DNA from 2 places in the Nostoc sp. PCC 7524 genome. Region 2 is predicted to be linked to the other one. Evidence: predicted binding sites of a transcription regulator. Region 2 holds the regulator's gene; the other holds the start of a gene.
The links. Region 2 encodes HrcA, which represses chaperone genes, less so after heat shock. Its sites were predicted from a motif close to TTAGCACTCNNGANTCNNGAGTGCTAA; they were not measured.
Positions count from the first base shown of each region.

Region 1: the regulator HrcA is predicted to act here: its motif matches at 9,820-9,846, upstream of groES (co-chaperone GroES).

Region 1 covers NC_019684.1:3,563,121-3,575,264, forward strand. The annotation lists gene NOS7524_RS14305 (methyl-accepting chemotaxis protein) at 1-461, shown strand, start outside; gene NOS7524_RS14310 (chemotaxis protein CheW) at 517-1,188, shown strand; gene NOS7524_RS14315 (hybrid sensor histidine kinase/response regulator) at 1,185-3,455, shown strand; gene NOS7524_RS14320 (chemotaxis response regulator protein-glutamate methylesterase) at 3,715-4,698, shown strand; gene NOS7524_RS14325 (ATP-binding protein) at 4,934-6,307, shown strand; gene NOS7524_RS14330 (cytochrome P450) at 6,656-8,137, shown strand; gene NOS7524_RS14335 (response regulator transcription factor) at 8,212-8,889, opposite strand; gene groES (co-chaperone GroES) at 9,865-10,176, shown strand; gene groL (chaperonin GroEL) at 10,275-11,912, shown strand; gene NOS7524_RS14350 (hypothetical protein) at 12,056-12,144, shown strand, end outside.
Region 2 covers NC_019684.1:1,520,895-1,533,038, forward strand. The annotation lists gene obgE (GTPase ObgE) at 1-50, opposite strand, end outside; gene NOS7524_RS06250 (Mo-dependent nitrogenase C-terminal domain-containing protein) at 255-929, opposite strand; gene NOS7524_RS06255 (Uma2 family endonuclease) at 1,031-1,615, opposite strand; gene NOS7524_RS29260 (hypothetical protein) at 1,787-2,011, opposite strand; gene NOS7524_RS06260 (hypothetical protein) at 2,532-3,860, shown strand; gene NOS7524_RS06265 (DUF3370 domain-containing protein) at 3,894-5,258, opposite strand; gene NOS7524_RS06270 (pyroglutamyl-peptidase I) at 5,415-5,927, opposite strand; gene hisH (imidazole glycerol phosphate synthase subunit HisH) at 5,986-6,621, shown strand; gene rsmD (16S rRNA (guanine(966)-N(2))-methyltransferase RsmD) at 6,777-7,331, shown strand; gene petG (cytochrome b6-f complex subunit V) at 7,388-7,501, opposite strand; gene NOS7524_RS06290 (c-type cytochrome) at 7,712-8,086, shown strand; gene NOS7524_RS06295 (DOPA 4,5-dioxygenase family protein) at 8,068-8,424, opposite strand; gene NOS7524_RS06300 (hypothetical protein) at 8,477-9,157, opposite strand; gene hrcA (heat-inducible transcriptional repressor HrcA) at 9,170-10,267, opposite strand; gene NOS7524_RS06310 (rhodanese-like domain-containing protein) at 10,729-11,088, opposite strand; gene NOS7524_RS06315 (DUF3352 domain-containing protein) at 11,465-12,144, shown strand, end outside.

The DNA of each region.
Region 1 (12,144 bases), 2.0 Mb from region 2:
TTGAAGCAGAAAAAGCGGGTGAGTATGGTTTAGGTTTTGCTGTGGTTGCTAGGGAAATTCGCCGATTAGCAGACCAAACCGCAGTTGCTACTCTCGACATTGAGCAAATGGTCAAACAAATGCAATCTTCTGTGTCTACAGGCGTTATGGAAATGGATAAGTTCGCCACAGAAGTAGGACGCACTGTGGAAGATGTTGCCAATATTAGCACTCAAGTAGGACAAATTATTGAGCAAGTGCAGGATTTGACCCCGCGATTTGAAGTTGTAAGTCAGGGGATGGAAACGCAATCTCAAGGAGCGCAACAAATTAGTGAAGCGATGACACAGTTAAGCAATACCTCTTCTCAAACAGCCGCTTCCTTGAGAGAAATTAATCATGCTATTTCTCAACTCAACCAAGTTGCTCACGGGTTACGCCAAGAAATTTCCCGCTTCAAAATTAGGGCTGTTAGTCAATAGTCAATAGTTTTTTTCCTGCTCTTCTGCACCTCTGCTTCTCACCTCCCTGTTCGCTATGAATAATTGTTACAATCTCATCGGTATTACAGGCGATCGCTCTTGTCCAGAGTTATCTAATTTTATCCATTGTCGGAACTGTCCTGTTTACTCAAATATTGGTCGTCAGTTACTAGAGCGCACCATACCTGACAACTATCGCTATGAGTGGACTGAGTTATTTTCTGAGCAACGGGGAGATGATGCTGACACCTTAATCACTACAGCAACTCTCACAGTCGTCATCTTTCGTTTACAAAGAGAATGGCTGGCACTTTCTACACAAGTTTTTAAAGAAACCATATCTCCAACTTTGATTCATAACCTACCCCATCGGAGTAATCAAATATTACGAGGATTGGTAAATATTCGTGGTGAACTACAATTGTGTGTCTCCTTAACTCATTTGCTGAATCTGGAAACGGTTGATACTCCCGTAGCAGCTTTGAGTCCTGTGGTGTACCCACGTATGGTGGTGGTGGAAAAGGCGGGTAGTGTTTGGGTATTTCCTGTAGACGAACTGTATGGCGTACAGCGATTTCATCAACATGAATTACGAGATACGCCAAATAGCATGACGGCGACAACTCACAACTTTACCAAAGGGTTTTTCTATTGGCGAGAGAACAGTCTGGGCTATTTGGATGAGGAATTACTATTTACCACCTTAAATAGAAAGGTGTGGCGATGACAAAAGAAACTGATTATAGTCAATTTTCCTTGCTGGATTTATTCAGCATGGAGGTAAAAACCCAGGTAGCGATATTAAACGATCGCCTATTGGCACTGGAAACTCAACCCCAACCCCAGGAAGACTTAGCAGCCTTAATGCGGGCAGCTCATTCTATTAAAGGAGCGGCGAGGATTGTACAACTTAATGCCGTTGTTACCCTAGCTCATGCAATGGAAGACTGTTTTGTTGCAGCCCAGACGGGACAAATCCGGCTCACTGCGGCTGATATTGATGTGCTGTTGGCGGCTGCGGATATGCTGCTACATATAGGTGAAGCTTGTGACGGTAACTCTCACCCCCAATTGCCAGAGGCAGCCAAGATTCAATCTTTAGTTACTGCGATCGCTAATATTCTCAATTCTCAGCCTGCTAGTCAAACTGTACCAGTAGAATTTCCACAACCAGAAACAGCATCAGCTTGGGTTGTCCCACCATCTCAAGTATTTACCCCTGTGTCCAAGGCTGAAGTCGTACAAAACCGAGCTGTGCGGGTGGGTGCAGATAATCTTAACCGCTTGATGGGATTAGCTGGAGAGTCATTAGTTGAAGCTAAATGGCTGGAAACCTTTGCTGACTCACTCCTAAAATTAAAAACTAGGCAGACGCAGTTATTCGGCTTATTGGAAGGGTTAGAAGAACTATTAAGTAATAATTCTCGGCATTTATTAGAACGCCAGATCCAGGAAAAAATGAGTGCAGTACGTCAAACTGCTAGTGAATGTCGCCAGCTGTTAGGCGATCGCCATAATGAACTAGAGTTATATTCTCAGCGTTCTACCAACCTCGCAGATCGGCTATATCGCCAAGTCATCGCCACACACATGAGTCCCTTTGGCGAAGGAGGACAAGGTTTTCCGCGCATGGTGCGGGACATGGCTAGGCAATTAGGTAAACGTATAAAACTAGACATTGTTGGTAAATCGACGCTGGTAGACCGAGACATTTTAGAACGTCTAGAAGTGCCTTTAACTCATATTTTGCGAAATGCTATTGATCACGGCATTGAGACACCCCAAGAACGTGTAGCAGTAGGTAAGTCAGAAACAGGAACAATTCGGATTGAAGTTGTCCATCGTGCGGGAATGTTGTTAATTACTGTGTCAGATGATGGACGGGGTATAGATTTAGAATTTTTGCGTCAGGAGATTGCCAGAAAAAACCTGACTACGCCAGAAATGGCCGCCCAATTAACAGAAGCCGAGTTAATGGAGTTTTTATTTTTACCTGGGTTCTCCACCACTAAGACAGTAACAGAAATTTCTGGTCGGGGTGTTGGTTTAGATGTGGCGCACAGCACAGTCCGGGAACTTGGCGGCAGTTTGCGGGCGGTTTCTCAGCCAGGGTTTGGTATGGCGTTTTACTTACAGCTACCCCTAACCCTCTCAGTATTACGTACTCTAGTGGTGGAGATTGCTAACGAAGCTTATGCTTTTGGGTTGGCACGTATTGATCAGGTGGTGATGATTCTCAAGTCGGCAATTGTGGTGTCCGAGAATCAGCCGTTTTTCATGTTAAACGACCAAGCAGTAGCCTTAATCTCAGCCCATCAAGTTTTAGAGTTGCCAGCACAGGTAGTAAATCCCGAATTACTGCCAGTAGTAATTATTAGCGATCGCCTCAGCCGTTATGGTGTAGTAATTGACCGTTTTATTGGTGAGTGTAGTTTAGTTGTCCGTCCCCTCGACCCCCGTCTGGGTAAAGTTCCTAACATTAGTGCCGCCGCCTTAATGGATGATGGTTCACCAGTATTAATTATTGATATTGAAGATTTAGTTCGTTCCATTGCCAAGGTGCTGGCTAGTGGACAACTCAGCCAGGTAAATCACTCCACTCAACAAGCAGTTGCCAAAACTTACAAACGTGTCTTGGTGGTAGATGATTCCATTACAGTCCGCGAAATGGAGCGTAAACTCTTAGAAAACAAGGGTTTCAAAGTCGAAGTAGCGGTCAATGGTATGGATGGCTGGAACGCCATTCGCAGCAGTGATTATGATTTGGTAATTACCGACATTGATATGCCAAGAATGAATGGTTTTGAACTTACCAGCCAAATCAAAAACCATGCCAAGTTAAAGCATATTCCTGTAATTATCGTTTCCTACAAAGACCGAGAAGCAGACAGAATTCATGGCTTAGAAGCCGGTGCAAACTACTATCTGACTAAGAGTAGTTTTCATGATGACACTTTATTAAACGCCGTTATTGACTTGATTGGTGAGGCTTAGTCAAAAAGAAGGGTGTAGGGTGTAGGGGAAATCAGTGGGGGCTTGACCCACCACTGATTTTAGACCACCAAATCGGAGATTTTAGTGGGGGCTTTGACTCGAAGGTGGTTTCGGGGCAGGGTGTAAAAATAATCTAGTTTCTCTTCTTCCCCCACACCCCACACCCTGCACCCTACACCCTGTTGTGGTCAATAGTAGAGACTACAAGTCTTGATTGCTGAGGGATGAACCTTTAATTTACTAATTTTGAATTACATCGATGAGAATTGCCATTGTTAACGATATGGTTATGGCTGTAGAGTCGCTACGGCGTACCATTGCCAAAATCCCGGACTACGATGTGGCCTGGGTTGCTTATGATGGAGCAGAAGCTGTGACCAAGTGTGCAGTCGATACTCCGGACTTAATCTTGATGGATGTGCTGATGCCAAATATGGATGGAGTCGAAGCCACGAAGCACATCATGAAGCAATCACCTTGTGCAATTATGATGGTGACTGCCAGTGTTAACCGTTATGCTGGTCAAGTTTTTGAAGCCATGTCTTATGGTGCTTTAGATGCCATCAATACACCTATTGAGGGTAGTACAGGACTGCTGAAAAAAATCTCTACGATCGCCAAACTAATTGATAAGTCTCCCCGTTCCAGGATAGTCAACAAATCGCATAATTTACCATTATTGATTGCGATTGGTGCTTCTACAGGTGGCCCACAAGCATTAGTAACAGTTCTCTCCCAGTTTCCTCAAGATTTTCCTGCTGCGATCGTCATTGTCCAACATTTAGATGCTCAGTTTACTCCCAATTTTGCTACTTGGTTAAACGAACAAACTCCTCTATCTGTGGAAATAGCCAGTCCTGGTTCTTGTCCCCAAGCAGGAAAAATTTTGCTGGCTGGTACTAATCATCATCTTGTCCTACGTCCCAACCTGACCCTTGAGTATGAGCAAGAATCTGCGGATTGTTGTTACCATCCATCGATTGATGTCTTGTTTAAAAGCATAGTTAAACACTGGACTGGGAAAGGCATAGGAATTCTGCTTACAGGTATGGGACGGGATGGCGCACAAGGTTTGAAAATGATGCGGGATGCAGGTTGGCATACCATCACTCAAGACAGCAAAACTTCTGTAGTTTATGGTATGCCCAAAGCGGCAGCAGAATTAAATGCGGCTGTGGAGATTTTAGCACTGGAGGCGATCGCCTCAGCTTGTACCCGGTTTTTATCTACTGGTCAATCCTGATTTTGAGGTTATTAATAAAAATTTCAGTAAATTTACTAATATCGATTTTTTAATTGTTTATTCCTATTAGGAAATATCCCAATAAATACTTAATTAAGGCTAAAAAATATTTTGAAAATTCGATATGATTATTGATTTTTACAAAATGATACAAAATCAGTAATTACTTAAAATTAAGTTAATATTAATACAAAGACTAATTTTAGACTTATTAATAATTTGAGAGTATATAACAATGAAATTAGAATCAATATCATTATCTCCAGAGAACAAACAAGCTGTCCCGAATTATCTCCAAGTAAATACTCCTGAATCTGCGTTATCTGGGGGAAATTTAAACACAGATCAAACCACAGTTATATTAATTGACGATCAGCTAATTATTGGTGAAGCAGTTTGTCGGATTCTCTCTAGTGATTCAAATATTTCATTTCACTATCTAAGTGACCCAACACAAGCCATTCAGCAGGCGATCGCTCTTTCCCCCACAGTAATTTTACTGGATATGGTCATGCCAGAAATGGATGGGTTAATGCTGTTGCGTTGGTTTCGTTCCCACCCAGCAACCCGTGATATTCCTATTGTCATGCTATCCAGCAAAGAAGAAGCGAAACTCAAAGCAGATGCCTTTGCTGAAGGTGCAAACGATTATCTAATTAAGTTACCTGATCCAGTTGAGTTAATTGCTCGAATTCGTTACCATTCCAAAGCTTACAACAACCTCAAAGCACTCACTAATACAACTATTAATGCCCAATTACAAGCACAAAAATTAGAGCATACTTTACGGCAATTACAAACAACTCAAGTCCAGTTAGTGCAAACAGAAAAAATGTCTGGCTTAGGCCGCATGGTTGCAGGATTAGCACATGAAATTAATAATCCCATAAATTTTATCAATGGTAACTTCAAACATTTAAGTAACTATATTGAGTCTTTGGTTGATTTAATCAATTTTTATCAGCAAGAATATCCAGAACTAACTTCTGCTTTGCAAGAAAAAATTATAGATATTAATCTTGAGTTTATTATAGAAGATATACCTAAGCTCCTCGCCTCAATGAAACTAGGAACTGAGCGTATTAGTGAGATAGTTTCATCATTACGAAATTTTTCCCGGTTAGACCAAGCTGGTAAAAAAAGTGTGAATATTCATGAGGGTATTGAAAGTACACTATTACTTTTAAAACATCGTATCAGGCAGGAAATTAAAATTATTAAAGAGTATGGTAATTTACCACTAATTGAATGTTATCCAGCAGAACTAAATCAGGTATTCATGAATATTCTGAGCAATGCCATTGATGCTGTTCTAGAGCAGCATGATAAATCTCAGGAAAAAGAAATTTTCATTAACACTGAAATCACTGACTACCAAACAGCCAGAATTACTATTACAGATAATGGCGTTGGCATTAATCCAGAAATACAAAGCAAAATATTTGATCCTTTTTTTACAACTAAACCAGTTAATAAAGGAATCGGGCTAGGCTTATCAATTAGCTATCAAATAATTCAAGAGCATCAGGGTGATATCAAGGTAAAATCTGAACTTGGACAAGGCACAGAATTTATTCTTGAAATTCCCGTGACACTAAGTAAACAGTAAAAATTTATTGTGGCTAGCCTAGAAATACAGCAGATTCGATGTTTATGAGGTACAGCAACTAATTGAAAAAAGTAATGAGTAATAAGTAGTGAGTAATAAGTAAATTTCTTACTCATTACTCATGATGTACCTCACTTACTTCAAAAGTGCTGTATATTTATTTGTGTCTTTGTATTTAAGAAATGTTCTTACAGTACAGAGGCACATATTTTTTTTGAAATTGTATTTTATATAGCAAAAAGCTGTTAAAAATCTAATATATTAAATCACTGATTCAGAATAAATTTTTATTATTTCATAAAGGAATAATAGACTAACATTTCTATATTCCTGGTGTTTTATATAAAGATGGCAATAACCACCGATAGACCGAAATTAACTGTACCTGGGCCGAATCCTTTACCAATTTTTGGACGTACAGCTCTGCTGGTAGAATATGTCAAAGATTCCATTGCTTTATCACGTCGTCTATTTAAGAAATATGGTTCAGTGGTTTCTCTAGCAGCCGGAGGTGGAACAAATCTTTACTCATCAGAAGATTACTGTCCGGGTACTGTGCTGGCTTATGGGCCAGAAAATGTTCGGGAAGTCACAAGTCAGCATGAGATTTACCATAAATATCCTTTAACCGGAGGCTTGTACCGCAAGCGCAATGACTCTCCACGGACAGAAACTCTCAAACATTTTGGTGTGGGGTTGTTTGGTGTTAACAGTACAACCCATCGCCAACATCGCCAGCTGTTAATGCCCGCCTTTCACAAACAGCGCATTGAGTCTTATCGTGATGATATTGTCGGCATTACTCAGTCAGTTTTAGAGCAATTGCCATTGGGTAAGCCTGTTAACCTTTGTGAAATTATGCGGTTGCTGACTCTGCGTGCAGCGACAAAAACCTTATTTGGTGCTGATATTGGTGATGAAGGGGGTAGTAGTGCGAGATTATTGCAGAAAATTGGCACTCTACTAGGTTCACCTGCGATCGCTATCTTACCTTTTGATGTGCCAGGGCTACCTTTCCATCGCCTGCTGAATTTAATGGCGCAACTAGATGACGAAATGCGTACCTTAATTCGGTGCAAACAAGCTAGCGGTACAGACTCAGGGGATGTCCTCTCTATGCTTATCCAAGCACGGGACGCAGATAGTGGACTGGGGTTAACTGAGGATGAATTGCTAGGTCATGTGAGCGTTATCTTTGCAGCTGGTCATGAAACTAGCGCCAATGCTTTAACTTGGACACTGTTTTTGCTTTCCCAACACCCACAAGTCGCAGCCGATTTACTGGATGAACTAGAAAGTGTTCTGCAAGGCGCACCACCAACTATTGAGCAGTTGCAGCAGTTACCTTTATTAGAGCGTGTAATTAAAGAAAGTTTGCGAATTTTACCGCCTGTACCCTGGAATGCGCGGGTGACATCGCAACCAACTAGCTTGGGAGGCTATGAATTACCGACAGGGACGGAAGTCTTCGTAAGTATTTACCATACTCATCATCTGCCCCAAATCTTCCCCAACCCAGAGAAATTTGACCCCCAGCGTTGGGAGACCAAAGAACCCACGATGTATGAGTACAACCCCTTCAGTGCTGGTTCGCGCATTTGTATAGGAGCGCCTTTCGCACTGATGGAAATTAAAATTGTGCTAGCAATGCTATTAATGCAGTACCGCCTACAATACATTTCTCGGCAACAGCTAGAACGGGACGCTTTAATTGTTATGGCTCCCAAAAATGGAATGCAAATGCTCATCCACAAGCAAGACCGCCAATTTACCCAAGGAGTGGGGGGAGTGCGTGGTAATGTTTGTGAAATGGTGAGGCTCAATAATTAAGCAAATAATTAAGCTATCAGCTGTCAGCAGTCAGTTAATTATTGTAAAGCTGACTGCTGAACGCTGATAGCTAATTAAGCCATTTGATTTTCAATCGCCCAACGCGCTAGTTCAGTGCGGTTGTGGAGATTAGTTTTGCCCAACATATTGGAAACGTGGCTTTCAACAGTACGCTGACTAACATTTAATTCTTCAGCGATTTCGCGGTTGGCTAAACCCCTAGCTACAAACTGCACCACTTTTAGCTCGGTTGGGGTTAACTGCACATCGAAGGGAACCTGGATACGGGAACCGTTTTCTCCTCCTTTGGCTTGGTGTTCTTTCCAACGGATAGTTTGCTTCAGGGAGGATTCTACCTGCGCTACGAGTTCTTCTGGTTCAAAGGGCTTGACCATATAGACATCAGCGCCTTTATTGAGACCTTTAACTCGGTCTGCACTTTGTCCTTTTGCTGACAGGAAAAGAACAGGAATCCAACTGGTGCGTTCATTTTGCCGGACTTGTTCTACAAAGGTATATCCGTCCATTTCCGGCATCATCACGTCACAGATAATCATATCTGGTACATCATGTTCGAGAATCTCTAAAGCTTCTCGGCCATTTTCTGCGGTGATGACTTCATATCCTCGGAACTCCAAATAGTCCTTCACCAGCAAGATGAGGTTAGGGTCGTCATCAATCAGTAGAAGTCGTTTGTGATCTTTCATGCTGGGCTCTTTCATAGCAGTGGCACTTGTCGCGCTTCGATCCATCAAGGTATTGAATGGTTATCCTTATATGGTGGATTGTTGAGATGTTGTCATTTTTCCCACTTAACTTACCCTTGTTTAACTTGAAGTCTCAAAAGTGTTTGTCACTTTTATCAGACCGCTAGCTCTTTGGCATTATTCCAGTAAGGATACGTAGAGCAGTAGTATTTATAATGCGCTATTATATATCCCTTTGAAAGTAGCGGGTAAAAAAAACACTGATTAAATAATAATCTTTCTAGTTCACGAGTCAGTATCGGCTTCAGATGACCCTAGTTGTAAAACAACCCGCGCTTTCATTGGCTGACTACTCTACAATACCCTACGGATATTCAGCCTAGATTCATATGTTCACCAGCAAGTTAGGGAGTTGTCGGCAAAGGATGGGTTAAAAACGCTGATTCTTCAACCACCATTATGCCTATCAAGTGTTCTTGGATGATCCGCTCAATAACCTCCGGGTTTGCTTGGCGATACCAGACACTATCCGGGTAGACAACTATTATCTATCTATAACAACAAACTCGCAAGCAAAAAACTTTAATTTTGTTGCTCTAGATCACTGTATTGTTACTCATTGAGCGGCTCTCTGATTACTGTTCTATAACAATTTCCCCACTTTGCAAATAAAGTTGACCATATAAAAATATTCGTAACTTATGGAAAAGAACCCGAAAAATACTAATAATTAAGCATTTGTACTTACGCAATTCACGGGATGTGTATATACGAGGACTCAAAATGGGGAATAGGGAATAGGGAGTAGGGAATGGGGGATAAACAGTAGATATTTTTTCTGCTGTGTCTACCTCATCCTCCCCATTTTCGCCTACTTTCCCCACTCACCACTCACTACTCCCTACTCCCTTCCCTACCTAGTTCGGAAACCCGTACACCCTGCATTATTGCCATTGTCGGTTGCTCTTCGCTAAATTAGCACTCAGGAGTTGAGAGTGCTAACTCTGGAGAAATTGAAATATGGCAGCTGTATCTTTAAGCGTATCTACAGTTAAACCTTTAGGCGATCGCGTTTTCGTGAAAGTGAGCGCCTCGGAAGAAAAGACCGCAGGTGGTCTGTATTTACCCGACACCGCTAAGGAAAAACCCCAAGTAGGGGAAGTAGTCGCCCTTGGCCCTGGCAAGCGTAACGACGACGGTAGCCGTCAAGAATTAGAAATCAAAATTGGCGATAAAGTGTTGTACTCCAAGTACGCTGGCACTGACATCAAGCTCGGAACTGAAGAATACGTACTGCTGTCTGAAAAAGATATTTTAGCAGTCGTTGGCTAATGGGTGGTTCGGGTCACGACACATCATGCCCCATACCCCATGCCCAAATCAATTATTCAAAACCAAATTGACTGACAATTCCTGAGATTGAGACACCTATGGCAAAGCGCATTATCTACAACGAAAACGCCCGTCGCGCCCTTGAGCGTGGTATTGACATTCTAGCTGAGGCTGTAGCTGTTACCCTTGGCCCCAAAGGTCGGAACGTAGTATTAGAAAAGAAATTTGGTGCGCCTCAAATCGTTAACGACGGTGTAACCATCGCTAAAGAAATCGAATTAGAAGATCATATTGAAAACACTGGCGTTTCTTTGATTCGCCAAGCTGCTTCTAAAACCAACGATGCAGCAGGTGATGGTACAACCACCGCTACCGTTTTGGCTCATGCCATTGTGAAAGAAGGTTTGCGGAACGTAGCCGCAGGTGCTAACGCCATCCTGTTGAAGCGCGGTATTGATAAAGCTACCAACTTCTTGGTAGAGAGAATTAAAGAACACGCTCGTCCTGTAGAAGATTCTAAGGCGATCGCGCAAGTTGGTGCAATTTCTGCCGGTAACGACGATGAAGTCGGTCAGATGATTGCCCAAGCAATGGACAAAGTAGGTAAAGAAGGTGTAATTTCCCTAGAAGAAGGGAAGTCCATGACCACCGAATTGGAAATCACCGAAGGGATGCGCTTTGATAAAGGCTACATCTCTCCTTACTTTGCCACCGATGCAGAACGGATGGAAGCGATTTTTGATGATCCTTACATCCTGCTCACCGACAAGAAAATTGCTCTGGTACAAGATTTAGTACCTGTTCTTGAGCAAGTTGCCCGTCAAGGTAAACCCCTGGTTATCATTGCTGAAGATATTGAAAAAGAAGCTTTGGCAACCTTGGTTGTTAACCGTTTGCGTGGTGTGCTGAATGTAGCGGCTGTAAAAGCTCCTGGATTTGGCGATCGCCGCAAAGCTATGCTAGAAGATATCTCCGTTCTCACCGGCGGTCAAGTGATCACTGAAGATGCTGGTCTGAAACTGGAAAACACCAAGATAGATGGACTGGGTAGAGCGCGTCGCATCACCATTACCAAAGACAGCACTACAATTGTTGCTGAAGGTAACGAAGCTGGCGTTAAAGCCCGTTGCGAACAAATCCGTCGTCAAATGGAAGAAACTGAATCTTCCTACGACAAAGAAAAACTCCAAGAGCGTTTGGCTAAATTGTCTGGTGGTGTAGCTGTAGTGAAAGTTGGTGCAGCTACCGAAACCGAAATGAAAGACAAGAAACTGCGCTTAGAAGATGCTATCAACGCTACCAAAGCTGCTGTAGAAGAAGGTATCGTTCCTGGTGGTGGTACAACCTTAGCTCACCTCGCTCCTGAGTTGGAAACTTGGGCTAACGGCAACCTCACTGGTGAAGAATTGACCGGTGCTTTAATTGTGGCTCGTGCATTACCCGCACCTCTGAAGAGAATTGCTGAAAACGCAGGTCAGAACGGTGCTGTAATTGCTGAACGCGTGAAAGAGAAAGAATTCAACGTTGGCTTCAACGCTGCTAGCAACGAATTTGTAGATATGTTCGGTGCTGGTATTGTTGACCCCGCGAAAGTAACACGTTCTGCTCTGCAAAATGCTGCTTCTATCGCTGGTATGGTGTTGACAACCGAGTGCATCGTTGTTGACAAGCCTGAACCCAAGGATGCTGCTCCTGCTGCTGGTGGTGGCATGGGTGGCGGTGACTTCGATTACTAATACTCTATAGTCGCCTCATAAAAAACAGCTGCTTCCTTTTTGGAGGTGGCTGTTTTTTTGTCAATTTCTACATTTTCAGAGAAATTGTAGCTGCTAACATAGGATTTAGATTACTCAACAACTTATTTTGAGGAAATTTAACTATGACTCTAATTAACTATCAATCCAATTCTCAAAAATTAACCGAAATCGTCAAAACTTTAATTGACAATAATACTCTTTATCAAGAAAA
Region 2 (12,144 bases):
CCTCCTTTACCTGCTTCTACTTCAATTTGTGCTTGGTCGATAAATTGCATAATTAGTCAATAGTCAATGGTTAATAGGAAATAGGCAATAGGCAATAGGCAATAGTTATTTACCTGCTGAAATCTTATCTACTGATAATAATGGTGCGTCATTGCTATGAACGCACCCTCAACATTCTATGTTGTATAACTAGACTTTTTTGTCTTAGACCTTCTTGTTGCTATTATGCCAAATTAATGACCAATAACTAATGACTAAATGTATGGTGTCACATCTTCTTTACATTCATCTGCCAAATAGGAGAGGGCGCGGAAACGTAAACCTACGAGTTGTTCATATAGTGGGTTAATTTTACACAATGGCGGAATGTGAACTATTTTACGTCCAAATAGGGTGACATCTCGCTCAAAGGGACATTGAGAAGGAATCATTTTACATAAGAACCGGGCGACTCTGGGATCTTTGACATCTAACCCATCTAACCAGTCGCGTAGAGGGTTGAGGGCATCAGGTGAAGGGGCTGTGAGTGCTGCTGATACTAAAGAATCTGCTTGTTCTTTGTCTTCTAGGGTATGGCTTAGGGCTTGTAGGATGTCTGCTGGTTCGCCTAGGGCTTGGCAAAATTCGTGCAGGACTTGATCTTCGCTAGGGGAATATGTACCATCTGCGATCGCTACCATCACAGCTGTACGGAGAAAATTTTCCCCAACGGGTGTATTTTTACCCAAAACGGCAGCTAATTCTGCTGGTGAAATTACTTCCAGTGATTCCCACTCCAGACAAGGGGCTAATTCATCTTTGGTGATACTAGCAATTAATTGCTGTTCTTGTTCGTCAAAGTTACCGTCAGCCCAAGCTATTGTTAGCAGTCCCCGCAACCAAGCGGCAATTTGTTCACTGCTGTAGGGAGATTTAACAACACTCGTCATAAACTTACGCCTCGTGGTTTTCTGAGTCCATGATAAGCTACTGTTCTTGAGGCTAAACTGTTACAAGGCTAACTAAGCATCTCTTAAGATTTGTTTTGCTTTTACTCTTGAGATGGCGTGATTTCAAAAGTTACATCTTCATATACGTCTGCGATCGCACATCGCAAATCTATACTAGCTAAATGTATTTCTTGTTCTTTCTCGTAGGGGTAAAGTACCCATTGTCCATCTTGGTTACGGCGAAAACAATCAACACTCATGCGATTTTGACTGACTAAAACATATTCTTGCAGTGTTTCCATGTGTCGATAGTCAGCAAATTTATCTCCTCTGTCAAAGGCTTCTGTAGAGGGTGATAGCACTTCGATAATTAAGCAAGGATAACGGATAAAATTATCAAATGCTCTATCTCGTTGATCACAACTGACAATCACATCAGGGTAGTAGTAGATATTGCGTGATTCAATATGCGCTTTGGTGTCTGAGATATAAGTTTGACAACCACTCCCACGTAAATGATTTCTCAGCCTAGAAGCAATATTTAAAGAAATTACAACATGAGTATTACTAGCCCCAGCCATTGCATAAACCTCTCCCTGGCGATATTCGTGCTTAATGGGACTGGTTTCCTCGCCTTTGAGATAATCTTCTGGGGAAATGTAGCTATAACTGGGATTTGCAACCATTTGTCATAACCTGTTGTTTAAGGAGGTTAACATACAATAACATCCTAGTACAAAAGGCAAGAGGCAGGAGCAAGAGGTATACAGGGTAAAAGCTGATTACAGAAGCTTTTTCATCTGTTTTGTCTGAATATTTATGAGCATCAAGCTGTACTACTTTATCAGGACGAAAGTCTATTGGTAACTAAACAAGTTGCGTTCGTTACCAACACAAGTCGTTTCGTGACAAATACAATTGCGTTCGTTACCAACACAAATCGTTTCGTTACAAATACAATTGCGTTCGTTACCAACACAAATCGTTTCGTTACAAATACAACTGCGTTCGTTACCAACACAAATCGTTTCGTTACAAATGCTTGTTTGTTTGTGGCAAACACTGATATTTTCGTTACCCAAACATAACTAAAGTGTATTCATTATGACTTTTTTCTTCCCTCAGCACGCTGCTCAAGGCTCCGCTACTGCTAACCAGTAGGATGCGTCAGTATGAATATTTGTTGATATAGCTAGGTTTTCTCGCACTGACGCACCCTAGATTTTGAATATTTTTTATCAAGAAAGGCAGAGGGCAGAGGGCAGGAGGCAGAAGGAATACTGGCCTCTGTCCTCTGCCGCGACCATTCCCCGAAGGGGTTCCCGCAGGGTAGGGAGCAAGGGTTTAAGACCCCCACCAAATTTTCAATTTGGTGGCTCTTGTTTAGGAGGGGTCGGAATCCCCTTCTAAACAAAACCTTCTGCCCTCTGCCTCCTGCCTCCTGCCTTCTTCAATTGAAAATTCCTTAGCACTCAGCATTCACTACTAAATTTGTGTCAACTGCCTAAATATGTATGCTGATAAATCTAGCTGTTGTTAGATGCTGTGATTCTCTCATCAGCCTTAATCTACAACTGTTGCACCGAGAGATAGAGTACACCTGTGGATGTCATATTAGAGCGATCGCACACCCTCAAACAAGCTGTAGTAAATTTTGTTTTAGATGCGGAAGGGGAACTAGCACAAGCATTAGAAACCTATGCAGCCGCACAGTCACGCCGTGGTAGTGGTGATAATACACAGCAAGATTTAATTATTGACAGTTTTATTGTAGAAGGGAGAGTTGATGATCAGTCTCCCATCGATTTATTTATCGCCAGTCAGCCAGATTTAACCGAGAGCGATCGCCTGCTGCTCAATAACTGGCATCATAGTTTTATGGGTTTATTTGCGATTACCCAAATTGAGAGCGATCGCTTAGAGTTAAGAAACTGGTTAACCGATAAATACTATATTGTTAAACCCAACAATACCCAAACATTACAAGCAATTTCTCGCCTCAAGCTAGAAGAAATCCTCTTAACTCGCATAGCACCTATTACTGATAACTACTGGACATTTTTGGGACAATACACACTTCTAGGTAAACTTGGCAGACCCAAATTAGCCGTAGCTATTGGTAATTTTAAAGAAAACTATAAACATCATCTTTATAGTGATGCTCCAGAGTTATTAGAGGCTGCTTGGCAGTCTGTAGCCCAATACCACGAGGATTTTCTAGACTTTTTTGGTAGTGATGAAATTACCTTACCTGGATATCAACTTAATCAAAAAATTGGTGAATTTCAAGAATTAACCACCGAGAAACGCTTGGCAGCCCTAGGAATTGATCAAAATCAGTCTCTTGGTGAATTAGCCGCAGAAGCTGGTGTGTCAGAAGCAGAGATTCAAGCAGCAGCTAAAGAAACTGGTGCTGATGCTAAATTAGTAGCGCAGATATTTAACAACAAAAGTGGCAACAGTAAAATGGTGATGCCAAAAGTTGATTTACCTGCGGAACTCAAACAAGCCGAACAAGTAACCGCAATTTCTCATCCCCGTTGGGGACAGATGTTTTTACCAACATACAGTAAATTACAAGCACTGTTAACAGCAGCCGATTGGCAAAGTATTGATGGTGCAGAGAAACTAATTCGTCATTACCTTGAGGATAAAAATATTAATGCCTTTATTTGGCAACGTTTAGCCCAAAAATACCCCAAGTCATTAGACAAGGCACTACAAGATTACTTGCAACGCCCAGAATTTAACCTTGCTAATGATTTAGATGCACTCTTGCAAGAATTCGATAAACCCCTCAAGCCAGATTTACCAGAAATTGCCAGTGTACCCCTACATCTACACGAGTTATTTCAAGCAGCTGTGGTAGAAGTACACAAGTCTAAACCCAAGGGAAAGGGTAAGAAGAAGTCAGCCAAAGGTTTTCAATAAATCACCCAGTCCCCAGTCCCCAGTCCCCAGTCCCTATTTTTGAGCCTGAGTAGCTACTGTTAAAACCTGTGGTGGTGACGCATCTGGGGGATAGAGAAAGTCTACCTCTACTAAAGAGCGATCGCCTGTTTTCATGTTTAATACAGCTAATGGTTCCCCAGGCTGGCCTCTCCTCTGCACTAAATGAATAAAATTAGTTTTAGGCTGGCCATTTTCGTCTCGATGTCGTATCCGCACACTGCCCCTAAAGAAGACTTGACGGGCTGGAGTAGTAAAAAAGCGCAGTCCTGGTTGTGTCAGTCGGTCTTCTTTGATGGGGGTTTGTAGCGATATAGTTACAGTCTGGGAAGTAGGAGTATTGTTATATAACGGTAACTTCAAACTATATTGAATCCCGTAATTACCATGCGCCTGATAAGCGGTATCAGGATAACGTACCAAAAGCGGCGCACTCTGAATTTGTTCTGTTCCTAAAGTGCCACCATGCAAGCTACTCAGAGGATAAGAAAATGCTTGTCCTGGTTGGGGAATCGTTAAATACTTAGCTTTGGGAGCATCAACGATAAAAGCCCGCCAATGGGTTCCACGCGCCACACCAGCCACCCGTCCATAAATACGGGGTTTACCAGTTTCTTCTAAAGGTGTGGGTACTCTATCGCGGGGGCCAGATACATCACTATTCTGTAAGAGATTTTCCCACTCTTCTAAAGTCGGCGCACGTTCACTACCATCAGCATTAGTCTTAGCAAACATAGCCAAGCTAGCTGCGTAAACTGTACCATTACTCCGCAGTCGTGCCAAAGTCGAGCGACCATTTAAGGGTGGCGTGAGTCCTCTTACCGGAATCGGCTGGTTGAGTAGCATTTGACTTTCCCCTGGTGGAATCACAATTTGGGCAGGGAAAATATCTTGTCGCCTTCCTCTAAGTACATCTAACATAACGCGATCGCCTGGCCCAGCGAACACATTACCCAAAAGATTCTGACTAAAAGAGGGCAACTGAATAAACGGCGCATCCGGTTGACTTAAATAACTCGCCCCTTGCAACACATTCACTGTCATTGGTTGGGTAGTCGGGTTATGTAAAATTATCCCTAAATATAATGAGCGTAAATCCTCCGGTGGTTCAGCCCTAGCAATGTGATGAGCAAACACATCAAATCTACCGCGAAAGGGAAAATTCAAATGGGCTGATGGTACTTTTTTCCCCTCTGGCGGAAAGGTAGAAAGTAAAATCCCTTCTTTTAAAACCAACTCTGGACTATTGCTATTAAAAGTTGGTATTGCATCCAACTGTCCTGGTAATGGGCGCACTTGTTGCGGCTGTACCACTTCTTCTGGCGGCGGTGTAGCAGGAGTTGATTGAGCAACTAAAAAACTAAGTAACAAAGGCAACATAGTATTAAAAAAATCATCTCCCTTTATAACAACAAAGTATTAGGGGCTAGGGACTGGGGACTGGGGATTAGCTATGAACAATAAATTTTCTCTTGTCTCCCTCATCTCCCTCATCCCCCTCATCCCCTCATCTCTGCCCCTCGGACGGTAATAACTCTACAAAAGTGCCAAATTGTTAATAATTAATAAGAAATCTCTCAGAATCTCTACCAAATTTTCTGGATGCAAAACTGGAACATGGACAAATATACAATGTGCTGCCAGTTTATTTTGTCCTAAGTATTCCAGTACAGAATAATAAAGACCTTCGCAAACAAACTTACCGCAGTCGTCACTAATATCAGTTGCCTTTGCTCCCACCACTAATTGTTTGACATCAATTGTAGTTTGTAAAAAGCTTTCTCCCCGACTTGCACCAAGTTCTACACTTAACTTTTGCCGACTAGCAGCCATGCCACAACAAACAATGTAATCTGGTTGGTACTCCTCTATTTTTGCCATCACCCGGTAACTGGCCAGATCAATATTAACGGGTAACAGGCGCAAAAATTTTAAATCATAGGGGAGTGATTCAAGTTTTATCACTTCAAGTAATAAAACATCCGAGGAATTTGACTGTTGATCATCGAGCCAAGTGTCAAAAGAAGTTAATAGTATTCTTTTCTTCATCAGAAATATTATTTAGAATAGAAAAATACTCCATAAATAATTTACAAGGAACAGGTCAATGCCAGTTATTGCGGTTGTAGACTATGACATGGGAAATTTGCATTCAGTTTGCAAAGGGTTAGAAAACGCGGGAGCCACTCCTAAAGTTACAGATTCCTATAAGGAATTAGCTCAAGCAGATGCAGTTGTCTTGCCAGGAGTCGGCGCATTTGATCCCGCAATGCAACATATCCGAGCGCGAGATTTAGAACAACCGATTAAAGATACAATCGCATCTGGCAAACCCTTCTTAGGCATCTGTTTAGGACTACAAATTTTATTTGAATCCAGTGCTGAAGGAACTCAACCAGGATTAGGAATTGTGCGGGGAAAAGTACGGCGGTTTGTCCATGAACCTGGTATTACAATTCCCCACATGGGTTGGAATCAGCTGCAATTAACTCAACCAAAAAGTATTTTGTGGGAGCATTTGCCCCCTCAACCTTGGGTATATTTTGTGCATTCCTACTATGTTGACCCCATTGAGGCGCAAATTCGGGCAGCAACTGTTACCCACGGTACGCAAACTATCACAGCTGCCATTGCCCATGAAAACCTGATGGCAGTCCAATTTCACCCAGAAAAATCCTCTAACATTGGCTTGCAAATTCTGTCTAATTTTGTTTCCCAAGTACGGGAAAAAATCGCCGCATAATATTAAATTGAAACTTAGAGATTCGTCACTTGTCCTCAGTCATTATGTTTTTGCTACATAATATTGACTATTGACCCTTACAGGTTCGATAGTTGCTTTCCGACGCAAGGCGACAGGAACGCATTATCTCACTATTGACTGTTGACCATTGACAAATGAGTCTAAGAATTTACGGGAATCGCCAAATTAAAACTTTACCAGGGCAAGAAACTCGACCCACCAGTGCGCGGGTTAGGGAAGCAGTTTTTAATATTTGGCAGGGAGAAATAGCAGGTTGTCGCTGGCTAGATTTATGCACCGGGACTGGTTCAATGGGTGCAGAAGCTTTGTGTCGAGGGGCAAATCTAGTAATCGGTATTGAAAAATCAAGTCGAGCCTGTGCCGTTATTCAAGAAAATTGGCAGAAATTGGCACACGATGAGCAGCAATGGCGAATATTGCGCGGTGATGTCATCCAGCAGCTAAAGAACTTATCAGGGCAGCAGTTTGACAAGATTTATTTTGACCCACCTTATGCTAGTGGATTATATCAGTCAGTATTAGAAGCGATCGCTCACCATCAATTATTAGATCCCAACGGTGAAATCGCTGTTGAGCATAATCCCCAAGCATGGACAGATATAGCAATTCCTGATTGGGAGATTTGTCGCGAAAAGGTTTACGGTAACACAGCCCTAACTTTCTACCGCATTGGGGAATCAGGGGAGTAGGGAGTAGGGAGTAGTAAAGCTTTCCCCTTCTCCCTCATCCCCTACTCAGAACTCAATCAACCACCCAACTCATTGGGGCGCTTGTATTGTTTGTAGGCGGCGTAAAACAACCCAGAGAGGGTAACGACAATCAAACCAAGAACAATGCCTGAAAGCAGGGGTTCAACCACTTTAAATCTCCTGTTTACGATTATTCAAAATTCATTTCCTGCTTTTGATTTTACCAAATTGGGGATGAATCCCGCTTCATACAATGTTTTTGGGGAATGGCTAACCAGGACAAAAGTCGTAGATGTGCTTGCAGACAGCATCAAGAACTTTTAAGCTATGTGTAGGAAATGAAAATTTTTGAAAACAACTAGACTTTTACAGCACAACTTTTGGATAACCAGCTTACTAAACCTGAAAATCTGATTCAGCAGATCGTTTTATTGGCTCTAGCGATACTGCTAGTGGTCTTTTTGGGCTTTTTTGGTGTTGAGATGGTGCGAGCCTCCGACCCATATGTCAAGAGTGTTCTGGCATTGAAAGGAGACCAAATACAAGGACACGCTATATTTCAAATCAATTGTGCTGGCTGTCATGGTTTAGAAGCAGATGGGCGAGTAGGCCCTAGCTTGCAAGGTGTTTCTAAACGCAAATCCAAGTATGGACTAATTGATCAAGTCATTAGTGGTAAAACGCCGCCAATGCCCAAATTCCAACCCAGCACTCAAGAAATGGCAGACCTTTTGAGTTATTTGGAGAGTTTATAACCTTGTAGGCAGTTGATATTCAGTTCCTGCTTATTTCCTAGCCATAGAGCGTGTGCTGTATGGTCTGTGACATCATCACCCGTCTCAGGGTGGACGAGAATATCTAACCCCTCACGGTTCAGCATTAGCCAAGGTACGACTTGAGGAAATTGGTTTGGTGAGAAGGCGACTTGATACATGGATTTTGGATGTGGCCCAATAGGCTGATCATGCCAGCGTCCAAGCTGCACTTCAAATCTAGCCCCTAATCCTTCCCGTATCCTATCGGCAATTTCACGAGTCTCGGTATCGTAGTAAACATGAGCGTGAAACCCAGTGATGATGCTGTTTTCTTTCATTACCGTTTTTGCTGAGTTGATCGAATCAGAATTTCAGTCAGTTTCTTGAAAATTAACTTGTGATTGATTGTTGCTGACTGGGTGTTAACTCTACACTGATTTCTGGCAACGAGGGACGGACAGACAAATAAATCAAGGGGCCGAATAGGGGAATGAGAGCAAATAACCAGAAAACCTGCTGATTTTGCCAGTCACGACGCACCATATCATCTCTCAATAATGCCGGAAATAATAGGCAAAGTAGGCAAAAATCTAGACTCATGACATGGATAAAGCGGCTAGTTTGCCACTGTTGGATAAAGTTATGCCAATCTCCTTCACGTAAACCATAAGTGACTAGAATCGTCGCCGCCACAGTGAGAACAATACCAGTCACACGGGAATCTAGCAGCTTAATCAAGGCGTTTTTTGACCCCATAAACTGTTGATTCGGTTCCCGTAAAGCTAAATAGGGTAATAAAGCAAATGCACCAACAGCAAAAGATGCAGTCGCAAATAACCAAGCGGGTAGTTTTTGCCCTCTGCCATCAATAAATAGTAATGCACTATAAATCATAGGCCAGATACCCATGAGGTTGAATAGTGCTATGACTAAGGGATTAATACCTTGCCACTGACCAATAGACAGATTTTTAATTAGCTCCCAGGTATCGGGACTATCGGTCGGCGCAAACACAAAAGCATAAATGATGAATCCTAGCCACAGCACCCCAAAGGCAATTTTTCTGACCATGATTTGATGTAATTAACTGAAGGCTTCTGAGAGATAATCAGCCGCAGCCGTGACAACTGCGATCGCACTTTCGTAATCAAGGCGTGTTGGCCCCAAAACTCCCACACTCCCTAATGGGACTGCACCTCGGCGATAGGTAGAAGAAATCAAGGTACAAGTACGTATCGGTTCTAATGGGTTTTCTGAGCCAATACGCACCGTTACTTTTGGTTTGTTCGTATCTTCCGCCTCTGGCTCCTCAAAGATTAATCGCCATAGTTGCTCTTGTTCTTCTTCCAATAGTTGAATAATTGTTTGCACTTGCTGGAGTTGAGAAAATTCTGGCTGACGCAAAACCTCGGCTACACCCCGCACCATAATCTGTGTCGCGGTTGGTGCTTGTGTGCGGTGAGCTAGTTCTGCTACAGAATCTTTCAGGAACTCCCCATAAAGTTGAAATTCCCGATCTAACTGACTCCAGTCTAAGTTGCTGATTTCTAACAGACTTTGACCCCGTAAGTGACTATTCAAAAAGTTAGAAACAATCTGCAACTCCCGATCAATTACTTCTGGATCAGGTTTTGTTTCTTGTCTGGTTGGGGGCAAATCCATCAGCTTAGAATGGGTTTCATAACCATCCATCACCACAATTAGCATGATCCGTCCCGCTTCAATCTGCATTAATTGCAGATGTCGCACAACGGCTGTATTGGTTTGCGGCATGGTAATCAAGCTAATACACCCACTCAAGCTAGCTAAAATCTGTGCTGCTCCTTGCAAGAGAATCTCTAAGCTCCAATCTTCCCAGTGAAGACGCTCTTGAAGTGACAATTCTACCTTTTTTGTCAGGGCTTCCGTTCGCGTAGCGTCTCGCCAAGAGGGTGTAATTAGCTGGTCAACATAAATGCGATAACCTGAGTCAGAAGGTACTCGTCCGGCAGATGTATGTGGTTGGTACAATAACCCAGATTTTTCTAGTACGCCCATCACATTGCGGATTGTGGCTGAACTAACACCCAGGTCGTACTCCTCGACCAAAGCTTTTGAACCAACAGGCTCTGCCGTAGCTATGTAATGACGTACCGTTGCCCAAAGTATATGCTGTTGTCGATTTGTCAACTGGACTTGCATAGGGTTTCTTTGACAGAAAGCAAACTTTTAATCAAGGTTTGAAAAGATTATTTGAATTAAATGCAAATAAATTAACAATAGTTAATTAAAATCATTAAATATCTAACTCTATTGTAACGACTAACATTACAGTCTTAATCCCACATTTTCGTCTAGCAGGGGTTTAAAGAAAAAATATTGATTTAAAGATGTTATTAAGTTTCTCAGTATTATCCCATAATTATATTAAATAAATTGTATTTGAAGATACTTATTTTTAGTTGATAATTTAGCCTTATTTATGGTATTGCCCATCTCCAGGGAAAATACAGTCTCTATTCACAGTGCTGTTAGTGATAGCGCGGCGTTTAGCCGATGCTGTTACTTAGTAGGGCGCGTCAATACGAATAATTTCTAGGTATTTCCAGGTTTTGTCTGACTGACGCACCCTACATAGGGGATATTTTTTGATTTGGAAGTCCCTAATACTGGGGAATTGAACGGTCAACTAAGATAGAGTAAGCATCAATACCGCCCGAAATATTTTTGACATTGGTGAAACCTTGAGCAAGTAACCACTGGCACATTTGGGCAGAACGGATGCCATGATGACATAGTACAAGAGTTTCAGCATGAGGATTAAGCATAGCCGGAACTTGATCTGCCCACTGGGAAAACTCACTCAGAGGCAGATTTACAAAGCCATTAATACTAGCAAGTGATAATTCTTGGGGTTCACGTACATCTATTAACTGAATACTTGCATCATTTTCAGCCAGACGTTGTGCTAGTTCCTCTACACTAATTTGAGAGATGGGTTGACCAGAAATATTCCCTGTCATGTGGTTTTGATAAACAGTCCAATATCATTTATGGTGACAGAAAACCTGGAACCTAGCATAAGTAATCTTGCTTAAAAGCGCCCTACCAGGGGGAAGGCAATAGGCAATAGGCAACAGGTAACAGGTAACAGGTAACAGGTAACAGGTAACAGGTAACAGGTAACAGGTAACAGGTAACAGGTAACAGGTAACAGGTAACAGGTAACAGGTAACAGGTAACAGGTAATAGGCAATAGGCAATAGGCAATAGGTAACAGGTAATAGGCAATAGTCCTGCTCCCCTGCTCATTCCTAGTCCCCAGTCCCCAGTCCCCAGTCCCCAGTCCCTAATTTTCTGGTTAAATGGCTGTAAACCGTTGTTTTAGATAGGTCTATTGTGAACACACAACGCTCAGTCTCCGGTTTTCTGATAGCTGGTGCGATCGCTTTGGTTGTCATTGCGATCGCAGGCTTTTACTGGTTGTTTGCCAAAAGTCCGGTTAGCCTCATTGCTTCTACCTCCCAGTCTGGTGCTGCTATTTTTGTGTCAAAACTAGCACCAGCGACAGTTTCGTTGTTGGCAAATCCAGAACGCTTACAGGCTTTGGAAAGTGCTGGAGAAATATCTAAACTCAAAACCAGTTTATTAGCTCAAAGTGGTTTAGATTATCGCCAAGATATTCAACCCTGGCTAGGAGAGGAAATTACACTGGCTGTTACCACCTTAGATATTGATCGTGACTCCGAAAACGGTAAGCAGCCAGGATATCTCATGGCTCTAGCCACCAAGAAACCAGAAAAAAGCCGTGAGTTTGTGGAGTTATTATTCTCTAAGCGGGTTTTAGCTGGAGCTAATCTAGCAACTGAAGAATACAAAGGTGCGAAACTTCTCTACGATGACGCACAACCAGAGCTAGAACCCTTAGCTAGTGCAGTAGTTGATGGCTTTGTTTTGTTTGCCAATGATCCTAGAGTGTTGCGTGATGCTATTAATAACGTCCAAGCCCCTGATTTAAATTTGACGAGTTCTCCCCAATACCAAAAAGCCACCCAACAGCTACCTAAAGGCTCTTTAGC